4 regions of the Vibrio echinoideorum genome follow, and region 2 is predicted to be linked to each of the others. Evidence: predicted binding sites of a transcription regulator. Region 2 holds the regulator's gene; each other region holds the start of a gene.

Region 1 (4,393 bases), 1.2 Mb from region 2:
GCCAAAGCATAAAGCTCTCTGCTGCCTGCCCCACTAGCATACCCAAACCATCATAAGCAGCATGAACACCATTATCTAATGCCCACTGATTGAATACCGTCGTTCCAGATCCGTAAACCATGTCATAAACGGCGCTATTAGAATTGAAAATAGCATCGGACACTTCAGGAAGCTGCCCGCTTAGACCTGATGAAGTAGAGTTAATAATGACATCAAAGCCTTCATTAACATCACTTAACCCCATCCCCTTGATGTTGCCATGCGAAGAAAACATCTCAGCCAGAAGTTCAGCCTTTGAACTGGTTCTGTTTGCGACCACCAACTGTTTTGGCTTTTGGTCGAGAAGAGGTTGAATCACTCCTCTCGCAGCACCACCAGCGCCAAGAAGAAGAACGCGAGCTCCTTTTAACGCAACTTGATGTTGAAGCAGGTCTTGAACTAAACCCTCACCATCGGTGTTATCACCAATGATTTCTCCGTCATCGAGCTTCTTAAGTGTGTTTACAGCACCGGCTAGTTCAGCCCTCTCCGTTAGGCGATTGGCAAACTGATACGCATCTTCTTTAAAAGGTGCTGTGACATTACATCCTCTACCACCTTCGCTGAAAAAGGCTTTCGCAGCAGTGATAAATTCACGATGTTCTGGCTGTAATGCTGTATAGGTAAGTTGTTGGCTGGTTTGGCGAGCAAATAATGTGTGAATGAATGGCGATTTGCTTTGCCCAATAGGGTTACCGAAAACGGCATAACGATCTACTTGCTGTGTCATATCCTTACCTAACAGAAATAAAAAAGGTCATCTATATAGATGACCCTATCACTATCCCTATAAGGAAGGAAGAACTACCAAACTCGAGGCTTTAGGTAGTCGCTATAAAGAAGAGCTTCTGGTGAGCCCGCTTGTGGTTCATAGCGATATTCCCAACGCGCCAACGGCGGCATCGACATCAATATAGACTCTGTGCGACCACCGCTTTGCAGGCCAAATAAGGTGCCACGGTCATAGACTAGGTTAAATTCAACATAGCGACCACGACGATAAAGTTGGAAATCACGCTCGCGCTCACCATAGGGTGTCTCTTTGCGTCGTTCTACTATTGGTAAGTATGCGGCTGCAAAACCTTCACCCACCGCCTGCATATAAGCAAAGCTCTTTTCAAAGCCCCACTCGTTAAGATCATCAAAGAACAGACCACCTACACCGCGTGTTTCGTCTCGGTGAGGCAGATAGAAGTATTTATCACACCACTCTTTATGTTCTTGATAAACATCATCACCAAACGGCACGCAAAGATCTTTAGCGGTTTGATGCCAAGATTGGCAGTCTTCATCGAAAGGATAAAATGGCGTTAAGTCAAAACCACCACCAAACCACCAAATCGGGTCTTCACCTTCTTTTTCTGCTATGAAGAATCGAACGTTCGCGTGTGAGGTTGGGATATATGGGTTTTTAGGGTGAATAACTAATGAGACACCCATAGCTTCAAACTTGCGTCCGGCTAATTCAGGACGGTGAGCGGTTGCAGAGGCAGGCATAGCCTTACCCGCTACGTGAGAGAAGTTAACCCCACCTTGTTCAAATACCGCACCATTGGTCATCACGCGAGTTCGACCACCGCCACCAAGGCGCTCGCCAGGTTCACGTTGCCATGCATCTTCTTCAAACAGTGCTGCACCATCAGCTTGTTCAAGCTGTTGGCAAATCGAATCTTGTAGGCTCAGTAAAAACTGCTTTACTGCTTCTTTATCAATTGCTGACATCTTACTTCCTTTGCAGGGTTTAACCCTGTCTTAATATTTTCGACGTTTTTGCATCTCTAATTTCGCTTGGTTTCTCACGACCACCCGTTTGACCTTCTAAAATAGCGACTAGGTATTGGCCAAGTTGCTGCTGAACTTCTTCAGTCGTCATGCAAGGCGGTTCTCCAGTCAGGTTAGCACTGGTAGAGGTTAACGGCTTACCGAATTCATTACACATCCTTTGAACCAAAGGGTGATCAGTCACTCGTACTGCAATGGAATCAAATTGGCCGCTGACCCAGTCTGTCACTTTGCTACTGGTTGGCATGATCCAAGTCACCGGGCCTGGCCATGTTGCTTTTACGGTCGCTAACTGCACTTCCGTCAGCTGGCTTTCGTCAATATAAGGCAACAACTGCTCGTAACTCGCAGCAATTAGGATCAACCCTTTCTCCATCGGTCGCTGTTTTAAGTCGAGCAATTTCTTGATGGCTTGTGGATTATCAGGATCACAACCAACCCCAAAAACGCCTTCGGTCGGGTAAGCAATGACTTCACCTTGTTGTAATGCCTGCAAAGTATGTTGAAAGTTATCCAAGAGTTGCCTCATTAATTCTGTTATCGAACTCGCTAAGTGTACAAATTATCATTCACTGTGACTAAAGCTATTTGTTCATAAAATGTATCAATTAACAACTTAGACTGACGCAAACGTTTTCCTTGAGCAATTTTACCCGTATAATGCGCGCAAAATATCTAATCACTAATTAAATCGTACCTGAAGGAGTTTGAGATGACTGTCGGTATTATCATGGGTTCTAAATCTGATTGGCCAACAATGAAGCTAGCTGCAGAAATGTTGGATCAATTTGGCGTGGCGTACGAAACAAAAGTGGTTTCTGCTCACCGCACACCTCAGTTGCTTGCAGACTACGCAACCAGTGCGAAAGAGCGCGGTATTAAAGTAATTATTGCAGGAGCGGGCGGCGCTGCCCACCTTCCAGGTATGGCTGCTGCTTTCACAAGCGTACCTGTTTTGGGTGTTCCTGTTCAGTCTAAAGCACTAAAAGGCATGGACTCTCTGCTTTCTATCGTACAAATGCCAAAAGGCATCGCGGTAGGCACTCTGGCTATCGGTGAAGCTGGCGCTGCCAATGCTGGCATCCTAGCGGCTCAAATCATTGGTACACACAATGAAGACGTGATGGCAAAAGTCGAAGCGTTCCGCTCTGAGCAAACAGAAACGGTTCTTGCTAATCCAAACCCTGCAGAGGACTAATTTCCATGCATGTTCTTGTGTTAGGCGCGGGCCAACTTGCTCGCATGATGTCCCTAGCTGGGGCACCGCTGAATATTGAAATTTCTGCTTTTGATGTTGGCAGCAAAAATATTGTTCATCCATTAACGCAAGCGATTCTAGGCAACGGCCTAGAAAATGCGATTGAGCGTGCGGACGTCATTACTGCTGAATTCGAACATATCCCTCACGATGTACTTGAGGTGTGTGAGCGCAGCGGTAAGTTCTTACCGACAACAGAAGCAATCAAAGCTGGCGGTGACCGTCGTCTTGAAAAAGCCCTGTTAGACGAAGCAAATGTAAAAAATGCTAAGTACTACGTGATTAACTCTCGCGAAGACTTTGACGCTGCGATTGCTCACGTAGGCTTGCCAATGGTCTTGAAGAGCACACTTGGCGGCTACGATGGCAAAGGCCAGTGGCGCTTAAAGACATTAGATAATGTTGAGTCAACTTGGACAGAAATGGCTGAGTGCATCGCCGCAACAGACAACCAAGCCATTGTGGCTGAAGAGTTTGTTCCGTTTGACCGCGAAGTATCACTTGTCGGTGCTCGTGGTATCAATGGAGATATTCAAGTATACCCACTAGCCGAAAATGTTCACGTCGACGGCGTATTGAGCTTATCGACAGCCATTGATGACATTGAGCTGCAAGAGCAAGCGAAAACCATGTTCACCGCCGTTGCAGAGCGTTTGGATTACGTTGGCGTACTCGCGCTAGAGTTCTTTGATGTTCAAGGTTCACTGCTAGTGAATGAGATTGCACCACGTGTTCATAACTCGGGCCACTGGACACAACAAGGCGCTGAAACTTGTCAGTTTGAGAACCATCTACGTGCCGTATGTGGGATGCCATTAGGCAGCACTAAGCTGATTCGCCCAACCGCAATGATCAACATTCTTGGTGAAGATACCCTACCTGAAGCTATTCTGGCTCAAGATGGCTGTCATGTTCATTGGTATGGCAAAGAGAAGCGTGCGGGTCGAAAGATGGGCCACATTAACGTGAGCGCTGACTACAACGCAGAGCTGCAAAGAGCGTTGTACTCACTGGCAGACATTCTTGATAAGCAAGCCTACCCTGCTGTGCATGAGTTTGCTGAGCAGATGAAATAAGCCTACATTGGCTTATTGATATAAAAAGTTCATTGGATATAGAAACGGCGCTCATTGAGCGCCGTTTTTTATTTCTGATCATTCACTTACTGAGATTGAATGTGATGACACTTGCGATCAGCACATTGCTTCTTAGTGCCACTGGCTGTTTTCTTCTCAAGTAACAACGGGAACTGGCACTGTTCACAACGACCTATAACAGGTGGCTGATTAACGGAAAACTTACACTTAGGGTAGT
Region 2 (4,393 bases):
ACAACAGCTGCGCCTGGAATCGAGAAAGCGGTAATCATTACGTAAGCTGAGAAATAAATAGCAGCCGCAGCGATGAAGTTGCTATCAATGTACTTATTTAAAACGGCTTGTTGAGCCTTTGCATTCTCAAGTGTGAGGTATTGGCCGAAGTTTACGCCCAACAAGATGATCGTCACGACCAATACAATACCCAATATCATTTTCTTACTCATTGATACTTCCTCAAATTTTCAATGCATACCATTAGTATAGATAGACAGGTAAAGCATAGATTAACTTTCAGCAGATATAAAAAAAGCCGCAAAAATGCGGCTTAGTTATGTATCGTTTGAATTGACAATGTTAATTGACGCGACTGATAAGCTCTTCACGACGCTGCTGTGGTATGACAGACCAATGTGTACCATTGATAGCCCCTTCTAGTGCCCAAAGTAGCTCGATACTAACAGAGGACGCATGAGATTCCTTGATGGCGTTAAACGCGTTTACAGAGCCAGATTCATATAAACGTTCTACGGAATCTATCCCAGCCTTTTTCAACATACGCTCAGTCGCGAGTCGAAGGTTAGGAAGGTCTTTTAATCGAGTTGGCTTAGCAGAAGACTGTTCAGCTTTTTCGTCTTTAGCAAAACCCAAAGACGTAGTAGCAAGCTCTAAGATTTTCTCTTGATCCTGCCATAGGCCCTCAGGCAAAGCGAAATATTTAGTAACAACGGGGAAACCACGTTTCTTGTAAACGTAAGGTTGAAACCCTTGTTGTTCGAATTGCTTTGTTGTGCATTTGTCCGCTCGTATGTGCAACTGGTCATTTACAACCAGAGCAAACATCGTGTCATCAGCAAAAAGACCGAAGCCACCAAACATTGAGCGTGATTTTATTTTTCCTAGGGACTCAAATAACTTCATCGAGTCCTTTAGTATCGGTTTATCCATGTTATTTATCTCGGTGTATTTGAACTACGCCACCAAATAAGCAGGTCCGAGAGATTAGCAAAATGTTGCAACTAAATTGTCAATAAGCCGTAAATTACTAAATTATTAATAACTACTGCATTTTGCCATCGGTAACCCCGCTACCATACCAACGAGTGGTTTAGGCCGGAAGCTTTGCGTCTCACTCTTTCGAGTGGTTTGCCCTGTGCGTGACTGATTAAATAGAATAAAGTTTTTGTTGAATGAGGCTCACACTTGTTATTTCAAAATGTGATATCGCTTCAATTAATGATCTTTCCAGTATGATACCAGGTTCATTGATGTTGTTGATAAAAAAAGCGCACCTAAAGGTGCGCTTGATTAAACTAAACTGAATTTATCAATTAATTTAACGTTTTAACTGTGCTTCGCTCAACAATTTCGGGGTGCATTTCGAATACACGTTTTTCATGGTCTTTGTCTTTGATGCGTTCTAACAAAATTTCGAATGCATTCTTACCAACACGACGCTTCGGTTGGTGAACCGTGGTCAATGGTGGAGAGAAGTACTCAGCTAACTCGATGTTATCGTAACCAATCACTGAAATATCTTCAGGGATACGAATACCTTGTTGTTGTAAGCGACTCATTAGGCCAAGTGCCATGGTGTCGTTAAAACAGAATACGGCTGTAGGGCGATCTTCCATTTTAATAATTTGATCAGCAGCAATCACAGCGGTATCACACTCAAAGTTGCCTTCAATGATTAGACGCTCATCAGTAGCTATTTTGGCTTCACCCAACGCACGTTTGTAACCTGCAATACGTTCTACACATGCTGCTTTGTCTAAGTGGCCACTTAAGCAAGCAATCTTAGAATGACCGCGTTCAATAAGGTACTTGGTTGCCAGATAGCCACCTTCTTCAGAGTTATCAATGATCTTATCGGCTTGAGAGGTCTCAGGGCCCCAATCCATGACAACTTTAGGGATATCAGCGTGACGGTCTAACATCTCTCTTAATTCTTCAGTTAGGTCTGAACACATAACCAAGATGCCATCTACACGTTTCTCTGCAAGCATTCGAATGTAGTCGCGCTGCTTCTCATAGATACCGCCAGTGTTACACAAGATCAAAGTGTAACCTTGACGGTAACAGTAACTCTCAACACCATCGATAACTTCAGAGAAGAATAGGTTGGTTGATTGAGTCACTAGCATGCCGATAGTGCGCGTTGTATTACATTTTAAGCTACGAGCAACAGCACTCGGCGCGTAGTTTAGTTCGTCTACGGCTTTGTTTACTTTTTCTTGAGTCGCTTCTGCAACAAAACGTGTTTTGTTGATTACGTGAGAAACGGTGGTTGTTGATACGCCTGCTAAGCGAGCGACATCTTTAATAGTGGCCATGGTTTTATCCTATTAGAAGCTACTTTCCCAAAGTACGGAATAAAGTAGCCGTTAAGCTACTTAACTAAGAGCTTAAATTTGTAGGGCTCTTTGGGTACTAAAGTGCTAAAAAACAAAAAACCGCTATTGAGCGGCCTGTCTTAACACCGAAATGCTCTGAACTTAAATAAGCATAGCATTTCGTGAATGTTTCATATTTTATCGTTTGCGGTCACAATTTTAGACTGACTAGAAATGACTCGCAATAAAATTCACCCAGAAATCCGGGTGAATTGTCACATTCTATTGAATTTATTTACTTAGATATCCACTTAGCTTATTCACCCGCCAAATATTGAATGTCTAAATTGCAAAATGCGAGTAACAAAGACGAGACGGAAGCGTAGAAACCAAACTGGTCAACATCATGACATTTCACATTGAACTTTGGCACCCAAGTAAGGAGTTGTTGTTCGACAAACTGTTGTTGAACGGCGAACGATTTCTCTAACTCTTCTTCAAGCTCAGTTTCGTTAGAACGGATGATTAAGTTGCCAAGGAAATCGAGTTCGATAGCTATGTGGTCTGCGGGCTCTTTTAAATCTTTGTTCACGACCAGGTTGTGCTTAGCCATGATGTCTTCCATATCTTTAGCTGGCTTGTCGTTCAATAGACCCGTTTCGCCGATATACATTGAAGCGTAAGGCAGAGCACCATGTTTATCTGTCTTTAAGAAAAGATCGCAGAAATCAGCAGACAGTTCCAGTTGGGCATCTTCACGTGTTTGTAAACGATTTAGTGCGTCTACAAGCTTATCAATTGAAGGCTTCAGAGTTTCATTTTCGCCTAAACCAGTAAGGAAAGAACGAATTTCAACAGAATGGTAGTGATCGAGTTCTTCTTGAGTTAGCTCTTTGGCAAATAAGCTTGATAGCCACCAGTATATTTCTGCTCTTTGTTCGTTGAACGCTTTCGTATCTTTCATTTCATAGATCCTGATTTAGTCTTGTGGTGTTACTTATAAGCATCTTGAAGTCACTAGGGCATAAGCACACCAAGGCTGAATAACAAGGTTATTTGCGAAACGCAAAGTTACTCGTTAGTAGTAATGCCTATATTGAATTGCGATGGACGATAAATAGCAAGGTTTAAGATTGTCTTGTATCAAAAAAAATCCATGTTTCTGGCTTTTATCTTCAGTACCACTAGAATTGTTACTAGTTATGAATAGAATAGTCACTGAAACTATTAAATAAGAAAAGTGGTGTAGATGAGCTATCACGTATTAGTCGTAGAAGATGATGTGGTAACCCGCAGTAAACTGGTTGGATATTTCCAGAACGAAGGTTACACAGTGAGCGAAGCGGAAAGCGGCGCTCAAATGAGAAAGGTGTTGGAAGAAAACAACGTTGATCTCATTATGCTGGACATCAACTTACCAGGCGAAGATGGATTGATGCTAACTCGCGAATTACGCAGTCAATCAGACATTGGAATTATTTTAGTTACTGGACGCACGGATAGCATCGACAAAATCGTTGGCCTAGAAATGGGCGCAGATGATTATGTTACTAAACCATTCGAACTTCGCGAGTTGTTGGTTCGAGTTAAAAACTTACTTTGGCGTATTGCTGCCGCTCGCAAAACCGCGGCGGGAACGGTAGAACAAACAGAAGATGAGTCTGTTGTTCGTTTTGGTGAATGGACGTTTGATATTCCTCGCCGTGCGCTAAGCAAAAATGGCGAGCCGGTTAAACTGACTAAGGCTGAGTATGAGTTGCTAGTAGCACTCTCTTCTTACCCTAATAAAGTATTAAGTCGTGAGCGTATTTTGAATATGATTAGCCACCGAGTTGATGCGCCGAATGATCGTACGATCGACGTCCTCATTCGTCGTATGCGCGCAAAAATGGAGTTTGACCCTAAGAATCCACAAATTTTTGTGACGGTTCATGGTGAAGGGTACATGTTTGCTGGTGACTAAACCTCCCTCGGGCGCTTTAATCAGCAACGAGTGACAAGCGTAAAAAAGCCGAGACACAGTTTATGTCTCGGCTTTTTTATTGCTTATCACATTCTTGATTATGAACTAA
Region 3 (4,393 bases), 220 kb from region 2:
TTTAACTTTCTATTACATGAGCCGAATGAAATGAATAGTGAAGGAAAATGAGTGGTGCTCTAAAACAGTTGTTTTTATTATGGTCAAAACACATAAAGGTTTAGTGTCCGCCCTTTCCGGCCTATGACGAAACAAGGTTCATCATTTTTCAACAGCATGCTCAATTAACCATGTCTTCTATTAACAAAGGTTAATGAACTCGTTGTAAATACTCTCTATGTTGTAGCCAAAATAATAAGGAGAAAAATAATGATCGAGTGGAGAGTTAAAAAATTTGCGGATCTGTCTGTTCAAGAGCTCTATGATTTCTTGCAACAAAGAGTCGACATTTTTATCGTAGATATGAACACGCCATACAGTGATTTGGATGGTAAAGATAATCACCCCGAGACTTATCATGTCATGGGCTATGAGAACGAATGTCTAGTAGCTTATAGCCGAATTATGGCTCAGAAGCTCGGATACCCAGCCGATGTTCTACCTTTGCTGGATTCTGATGCAAATGACGTTTGTATTGGGCGAGTGATTGTAGCGAAAGGCTACCGTGGAAAGCAGCTTGGTAACCAATTGATGCAAGTTAGCTTTGATGCCACACGAAAGGTTTATCCAGATTGTTCGATTTTTATTTCGGCACAAGCACATCTCAAAGACTACTATGGTAAATTCGGCTTCGACGTTGTTACCGATAGTTACTTGGAAGACGGGTGCAGTATGTTAGGTCTTAGATATACCCCACAGCTCGTGGCCGTTTAGCAAAAGCCGAAAGACAGAGACATCGAAATACAAAACATGGTATTGATAGATTAAGTCGTTCTGAAATGCAAAAAACCCGACAACTCAGAGAGTTATCGGGTTTCTTTAAATAGTGGTACGCCCTGAAGGATTCGAACCTTCGACCACCTCCTTAGAAGGGAGGTGCTCTATCCAGCTGAGCTAAGGGCGCGCTACAGGAAAGGATTATACGAATTCGAATCAGTAAAGCAACGGCTTTGTGTAACATTCTGATCCAAGTGAGTAAAAAAAGGGCAATGAGATTATAAGTGTAGGAAAATAGACCGAAGCAAACGTTTGCTTGATGGTAATCAAAAAGATTTTCTGGAATAATGCGCCAAAACATCAGCCACTAACTTGAATATCAATACTAAGGAAATTCATGACTGCTCAAAATATTGATGGAAAGCTAATTTCTCAAACAGTTCGCTCTGAAGTTGCGGCACGTGTAAAAGCTCGTACTGAAGCTGGATTACGCGCTCCGGGCCTAGCGGTTGTTTTAGTGGGTGAAGACCCTGCCTCTCAAGTTTACGTTGGAAGTAAACGTAAAGCATGTCAGGAAGTAGGCTTCGTTTCAAAGTCTTTTGATTTACCAGCGACAGCAACCGAAGATGAACTGCTAACGCTAGTAGACCAACTCAATGAAGACCCAGAAATTGACGGCATTCTGGTTCAATTGCCTCTACCTGCTGGTATTGATACCACTCACGTTCTTGAGCGTATCACTCCAGAAAAAGACGTTGATGGCTTCCACCCATACAATGTGGGCCGTTTAGCTCAACGTATGCCTAAGCTACGCTCTTGCACGCCCAAAGGCATTATCACGCTGCTTGATCGTTACAACATCGACTTACGCGGCAAGCACGCAGTCGTAGTTGGCGCATCAAACATTGTTGGTCGCCCAATGACGTTAGAACTGCTTCTAGCCGGCTGTACGACGACAACATGTCACCGCTTTACCAAAGATCTTGAAGGTCACGTACGTCAAGCAGACGTTGTTGTGGTTGCAGTAGGTAAACCAAACTTCATTCCTGGTGCCTGGGTTAAGAAAGGCGCGGTCGTGGTCGATGTTGGCATCAACCGTTTAGAATCTGGTAAGTTAGTTGGTGATGTTGAATACGACGTGGCTAAAGAGAACGCAAGTTTCATCACTCCAGTACCTGGTGGTGTTGGACCAATGACAGTTGCGAGTCTGATCGAAAACACCATGATCGCTTGTGAGCAATTTCACTCGAAATAATCCACAACGACAATCTCGGTAGCATTACCATTGAGATTAATTGTTTCGTCTTAAAATAGAATAAGAAAGCCGCAGCGTGATAACGTTGCGGCTTTTTTGATTCTGAACTATTCATTTTTGATACACAGTGAGTCGCTTTTGATACAGGGCGACTCGCTATTTATCTGGAATATCGATTCTTTCTGCCTGCTCTGAAGGCGGCAATAAACTAATGATTTCACATTCTGTTGCTATTAATTTTTCCAACTCAGAACCTTGTGTGACTAATCGGAAGTTACCTTCAGTAATCACACCGAGTGGGATCGCTTTAGGATAAAGTGATTTGAACTCATTAAGGTCAAAAGTTTCAGTTAATCCCGTACTTTTTATTTGGCTTCCCTGAGCCATTAACGAGTTGAGTTTTGAATAAGTGATCCCTTCAGAGAACAAACTTCTATTGCCATCACGACTCACCTGATGCCTTTCATGTTTTGTCTCGGATGACTCAAGTTCAAACACTTTGCTTTCACCAAATTCATCTTGATAGTGCATGCTCACCAATGGATTCGTTTGTCGGTATGGCGATACGATCATTGCACGCCCTATCCCGTCCAATTCCAGATTATTTTCAGCGTGGCTCGAAGCTGGGTTACCGAAATAGACATTCAAGTTCTCCATGCGCGCCAAGCGAATGCTTTCCCAGTTGGTATCGGCTAGCACGCTGTTAATGTTATGTGTTGCCAGCACTTTGGCAAACTGCCGAGCAAAATGAGTCGCGCCAAAGAAAATAACTCCTTGTGCCTTCTCTTGAGTCACACCTAACCTTCTAGCCCACCAGCTTGCCGTTAAGCTCTGAATCACTACCGTACCTATGATGACTAAGAACACCATAGGTACCAGTAAATCAGCACCTTCAATCAATTGTTTTTCCTGGAGCTTTATAGCAAACAAAGAGGAGACTGCGGCTGCGACGATCCCGCGAGGCGCCATCCAGCTTAAGAACCATTTATCAGCAGAGGTAAGATCCGTACCGATCCCGCTGATCCATACACTCAAAGGACGAGCCACCAGCATAACCACCGCTAATAAGCCAACACCGCCCCAACCTATTGAGAGGAAAGTCCCCGAATCAAGCCTGCTCGCTAACAGAATAAACAACGCAGAAATGAGTAACACAGTCAGGGTTTCTTTGAATTCAATAATGTCTTCGAGATCCAAGCCTTTCACATTGGCGAGCCAGATACCCATGATGGTCACGGTTAATAAACCGGACTCTTCACTCAAGTCATTTGAAAAGGAGAATGCGGCCAACATTAGCGTCAGTACCGCCACATTACGTAGATAATGCGGAACCCAGTGCCCTTGCAGCATCTTGGCAATCAAATGGCCACCGATACTCCCTAAGCCTAAACCAATGGCCAACGTCAGACCCAACGCCGACAGAATATGACCCGTAGGTGCGGCTGAATAGACAATGTATTCGTAAACGAGAACAGCAAACAGAGCGCCAATTGGGTCAATAACTATCCCTTCCCATCGCAAGATGCTACCCAAGGAAGATTTGGGCTGAATGCTGCGCAACATAGGTACGATAACCGTCGGACCAGTCACGACCACTAATGCACTAAATAAAGCAGCTAACGGCCAACTGAAACCTACGAAGAAATGAGCACCCACAACGATACACGCCCAAGTAATCAACATACCGAAACTCACGAGATGCGTCACCATGCGCCCGTGGCCTCTGATTTCTTTAAAATTCAGGGTCAACGCACCTTCAAATAAAATGATGGCTACGCCTAATGAAATCAACGGAAACAACACGTCGCCAAAAATGGTATCGGGATTGAGGATATTTAAACCAGGGCCTAATAACAGACCGACAACAAGGAGGGGGAGAATAGCAGGAAGACGCAAACGCCAGCCTAGCAGCTGACACGCCAAGGACAACAGTCCAATTAACGCCAAGGATGAAGTGATCGACAAATCCATTTGTGCCCCTAAAGTTTTGCACCACACCCTGTGGTACAAACTGATTAACTGAATAAGAAAACCTACGTCATTACACTATAGGCTCTCTTTATCACACTAACCGAATATTATTGTGATTTATCAGTAACTTTACTTACGGGGCAACAAGGTATTCATACTCTGACTGGGTGATCATAACGAGTTAGGAAGTGCTTATGATCTAGCTAGGCAGAACTTAAAGTGAAAGTACCACGCCAGCAATAGCCGCGCTCATTAGATTGGCAAGTACGCCAGCACAAATTGCTCTAAAGCCGTACTGAGAGATGAACGAACGGCGCTCTGGAACTAGGCTGCCTAAGCCACCAATCAGGATCGCCATCGTAGAGATGTTGGCAAAACCACATAACGCAAAAGTAACTATCGCTTGTGAGT
Region 4 (4,393 bases), 450 kb from region 2:
TAAACCTTGGTTGGCTCTGAAAATGAGACCAAGCGAGATCCCTGACATCCCGGCACCAGTTCCTGTGTTTGAGATCTTCGTTTACGCACCTGATATTGAAGGTGTTCATCTACGAGGCGGTAAAGTAGCTCGTGGTGGCTTACGTTGGTCTGACCGTCAAGAGGATTTCCGTACTGAGATTCTAGGCCTGGTTAAAGCACAACAAGTTAAGAACACGGTAATTGTACCAGTAGGTGCAAAAGGTGGTTTCGTTTGTAAGCGTCAGCACACGATGTCTGGTCGTGACGAAATCTTCGCTGAAGGTCAACGTTGTTACCAACGCTTCATTCGTGCACTACTAGACGTATCGGACAACATTATTGAAGGTGAGGTTATCCCACCTAAAAGCGTCGTTCGTCACGATGAAGATGACCCATATTTGGTTGTTGCTGCCGATAAAGGTACTGCAACATTCTCAGACCTCGCAAACTCAGTAGCTGAAGAGTACAACTTTTGGTTAGGTGATGCGTTTGCATCAGGTGGTTCAAACGGTTACGACCATAAAGCCATGGGTATCACGGCGAAAGGTGGCTGGGAATCTGTTAAGCGCCACTTCCGTGAAATGGGCATCAACTGTCAAACCACGGATTTCACCGCTATTGGTGTTGGTGATATGGCGGGCGATGTGTTTGGTAACGGCATGTTGTTGTCTAAGCATATTCGTATGCAAGCTGCGTTTAACCACATGCATATCTTCATTGACCCGAACCCAGAATCAGCATCAAGCTGGGTAGAGCGTGAGCGTTTGTTTAATCTACCTCGTTCAAGCTGGGAAGATTACAACAAAGACCTTATCTCTCAAGGTGGTGGCATCTTCTCTCGTCGAGCTAAGTCTATCTCTTTGACGCCTGAAATTCAGAAAATGCTAGGAACCAAGAAAGCATCAATGGCACCGAACGATTTGATCAAAGCGATCTTGTCTATGCAGGTTGATCTTCTATGGAACGGCGGTATTGGTACTTACGTTAAGTCTTCAAACGAAACTCATACTGATGTGGGTGACCGTGCGAATGACGTATTGCGTATCGATGGCCGTGACTTGAAAGCTAAGGTTGTTGGTGAAGGCGGTAACTTGGGTATGACTCAGTTGGGTCGTATTGAATACGCACTAACTGGCGGTCGAGTTAATACTGACTTCGTTGATAACGTTGGTGGTGTGGATTGTTCGGATAATGAAGTAAACATTAAGATCTTCTTGAACGGATTAGTGTCTAACGGTGATCTAACCGTTAAGCAGCGTAACCAAGTTCTTGAATCGATGGAAGATGAAGTTGGTGAAATCGTACTAGACGATGCTTACTGCCAAGCCGAATCTATTTCCGTTACTGAGCATCAAGGTGTTGGTTTAGTTAAAGAGCAGATTCGCTTTATTCATACAATGGAAAAAGCAGGGTACTTGGATCGTGGTTTGGAATACATCCCAGATGACGAAACACTGCTAGAGCGAGAAAAGCAGGGCCAAGGTCTAACAAGACCAGAGCTTTCTGTTCTTGTGGCTTACGGGAAAATGGTTCTTAAAGAAGATCTTGTTAGTGATGATATCGCTAATGATGAATTCCATGCTCAACAGCTTATGCAATACTTCCCAACAGCGTTACGTCGTAACTACTCTGAACATATGGATAACCATCCACTTCGTTCAGAGATCATTGCGACGGCACTGGCTAACCAAATGGTTAATGAGATGGGATGTAATTTCGTGACTCGCTTGCAAGAAGAGACGGGGGCAAACATTGTTGATATTGCTAATGCTTACGCTGCATCTCGTGAAATCTACGGTTTAGGTCAGGTTCTTAAGAGTATTCGTGAGCTCGATAATATCTCAAGTTCTGAAGCTCAATACGAGTTGCTTTACCACGTACGTCGTACACTTCGTCGTATCGCTCGTTGGTTGTTAAGAAACCGTACCGGTAAACAATCAGTGAATGGCTTGATCGAGTTGTACCAAGGTGATGTGGCAACGATTACTGAAAAGCTGGATGAAAACCTAGTGGCTTCAGAAGTAGAAGAGCACCAAGCAATGGCACAGGTATGGATTGATCAGGGTGTGAATTCAGAACTTGCGAATTCAGTTGCGCGTTTATCTAGCTTATACTCAGCACTGGATATATCCACAGTAGCTCGTGAAACGGGTAAAACAGTACAACAAGCGTCTAAACTTTACTTCAATCTTGGTGACCGTTTGTCTCTGCACTGGTTCTTGAAACAAATCAATGGTCAAGCAGTAGACAACAACTGGCAAGCATTGGCACGCGCGGCATTCAGAGAAGATCTAGATTGGCAGCAACGTCAGTTAACTGGCCAAGTACTTAACTGTGGTTGTGCTTCAGATATTGACGTGATTAAGGCGCTTGATGATTGGATGGAAAGTAACTCGGTTTCATTACATCGTTGGGAAAGCATCTTGAACGAATTCAAAGTAGGTTCGGTTCATGAATTTGCTAAGTTCTCAGTGGCGTTACGTGAGTTGATGTTATTGAATCTAAATTGCATGTCTAAAGACTAGTAATTAGGTAAAGACGAAAAATACAAAGGCAGACCATAAGGTCTGCCTTTTTCGTTTGGCTGAACAGTGTTATTCAGCAGAACAGTGTCATTTGACCGAATAGTGAATGACGAATCCAATTATTTCGTTGAGTCACTTATGGTTGTTCAAGTTAGCTTTTAATTGGCCGAGTTGACTGATGCTCGTTACATGAATGATAGTCAAATGGGCGATTCGCGGGAGGATACGGTAACGTTTGCTTAATAATAAACCTCAATCGTTAGCAAACTCGATTATCTTACCCTTACAGACAGTAATAGATTGAATAGTTGGGTAAATAAGTAAATAATATCGCCCCGTTTACACGGCGCTTTTTTCTATCGGAGGCACAATGCTTTACCGTCTAGCCAGAACTGGCTTTTTCCAACTTGATGCCGAAAAGGCTCATGATCTTGCAATTCAAAATTTCAAACGCTTCACCGGCACACCTATTGATCTTTTGTATCGCCAACAATTACCTCACCGACCTGTCGAATGCATGGGTCTTACTTTTAAAAATCCAGTTGGCCTTGCTGCCGGCCTAGACAAAAACGGCGAATGTATTGATGCATTTGGCGCAATGGGTTTTGGTTTTGTAGAAGTAGGGACTGTTACTCCTCGTCCACAAGCCGGTAATGACAAACCACGTTTGTTCCGTCTTGTTGAAGCTGAAGGTATTATCAATCGCATGGGTTTTAACAACCTAGGCGTAGATAACCTAATTGAGAATGTTAAGAAGTCGAACTATGACGGCATCTTAGGTATCAATATTGGTAAGAACAAAGACACGCCAATTGAAAAGGGCGCAGAAGATTACATTATCTGTATGGAGAAGGTATACCAATACGCAGGTTACATTGCGGTAAATATCTCTTCACCAAATACACCAGGACTTCGTTCGCTACAATACGGCGAAGCACTTGATGATCTGTTGTCTGAACTAAAAACCAAGCAATCTGAGTTAGAAGCGAAGCATGGCAAATATGTCCCGCTTGCTCTTAAGATCGCTCCGGATCTAAGTGACGATGAAATTCGCCAAATTTGCGAATCATTGATCAAAAATAAGATCGATGGTGTGATCGCAACAAACACAACATTGGATCGTAGCATTGTTGAAGGTATGAAGCATTGCAATGAAGCAGGTGGTCTAAGTGGGCGTCCTGTTCAATCTCGCAGTACTGAAGTTGTTCGTAAACTTCATGAAGAGCTTGGTGACCTAGTGCCGATCATTGGGGTAGGTGGCGTTGACTCGTATGTTGCTGCAAAAGAGAAAATGATGGCAGGCGCTAAGCTTGTACAAGTTTACTCTGGTTTCATTTACAAAGGTCCAGGCCTTGTAGGCGATATCGTTAAAAACCTGTAGCCCTAAATAGCGATAGGTTGTATTCGATATAGTTCGTAAATATCTGAAGTTTTTGAAAAGCTACAGTCCGCGAAGAGTGAATGTGATTAATAAGCTGCTGTTCGTAAAATAGCAGTGCTTATAAAAACCGTAATCCGGCATCGTCTCATCAAAAGAGACACTGTAACTCACTGAGTTGTAGATAAAAGCGATAAGAAAGAGGAATTCATTTCCTCTTTTTTTTTGCCTATTGCTCAGTAAAATTACTGTAATTGAAGGTAATTTTGCGTTTTACCTAATGGAATGGTTCAACAGTGTGAGACGAAATGATGCTTAAACCTAGCGATACATGGAGTTGGTATTACGATGAGCAGCAATGTTCATTAATGCTAAACCTCGGAGAGGATATGATTTTCAAAACGAATCTGGTCCGCAATAAGCTGGTGGACTGCGCGTTTAAAGATAATGAATTCACCGTTGATGACGCA

What was found. Region 2 encodes PurR, which represses purine synthesis genes. Its sites were predicted from a motif close to TNANGNAAACGTTTNCNTNA; they were not measured.
Region 1: the regulator PurR is predicted to act here: its motif matches at 2,444-2,463, upstream of purE (5-(carboxyamino)imidazole ribonucleotide mutase).
Region 3: the regulator PurR is predicted to act here: its motif matches at 1,057-1,076, upstream of folD (bifunctional methylenetetrahydrofolate dehydrogenase/methenyltetrahydrofolate cyclohydrolase FolD).
Region 4: the regulator PurR is predicted to act here: its motif matches at 2,769-2,788, upstream of pyrD (quinone-dependent dihydroorotate dehydrogenase).

What each region holds. Positions count from the first base shown of each region.
Region 1 covers NZ_AP025483.1:3,546,459-3,550,851, forward strand. The annotation lists gene aroE (shikimate dehydrogenase) at 1-769, opposite strand, end outside; gene hemF (oxygen-dependent coproporphyrinogen oxidase) at 844-1,761, opposite strand; gene OCV36_RS16095 (L-threonylcarbamoyladenylate synthase) at 1,781-2,338, opposite strand; gene purE (5-(carboxyamino)imidazole ribonucleotide mutase) at 2,534-3,019, shown strand; gene OCV36_RS16105 (5-(carboxyamino)imidazole ribonucleotide synthase) at 3,025-4,155, shown strand; gene OCV36_RS16110 (DNA topoisomerase family protein) at 4,242-4,393, opposite strand, start outside.
Region 2 covers NZ_AP025483.1:1,186,650-1,191,042, forward strand. The annotation lists gene OCV36_RS05480 (TVP38/TMEM64 family protein) at 1-212, opposite strand, end outside; gene OCV36_RS05485 (TfoX/Sxy family DNA transformation protein) at 343-933, opposite strand; cyclic di-GMP riboswitch class I at 1,061-1,146, opposite strand; gene purR (HTH-type transcriptional repressor PurR) at 1,317-2,321, opposite strand; gene torD (molecular chaperone TorD) at 2,638-3,285, opposite strand; gene torR (two-component system response regulator TorR) at 3,571-4,284, shown strand.
Region 3 covers NZ_AP025483.1:966,263-970,655, reverse strand. The annotation lists gene OCV36_RS04570 (GNAT family N-acetyltransferase) at 250-753, shown strand; tRNA gene OCV36_RS04565 (tRNA-Arg) at 867-943, opposite strand; gene folD (bifunctional methylenetetrahydrofolate dehydrogenase/methenyltetrahydrofolate cyclohydrolase FolD) at 1,154-2,011, shown strand; gene OCV36_RS04555 (cation:proton antiporter) at 2,168-3,982, opposite strand; partial or broken gene OCV36_RS04550 (NupC/NupG family nucleoside CNT transporter) at 4,197-4,393, opposite strand, start outside.
Region 4 covers NZ_AP025483.1:1,640,834-1,645,226, forward strand. The annotation lists gene OCV36_RS07255 (NAD-glutamate dehydrogenase) at 1-2,545, shown strand, start outside; gene pyrD (quinone-dependent dihydroorotate dehydrogenase) at 2,916-3,926, shown strand; gene OCV36_RS07265 (cell division protein ZapC) at 4,232-4,393, shown strand, end outside.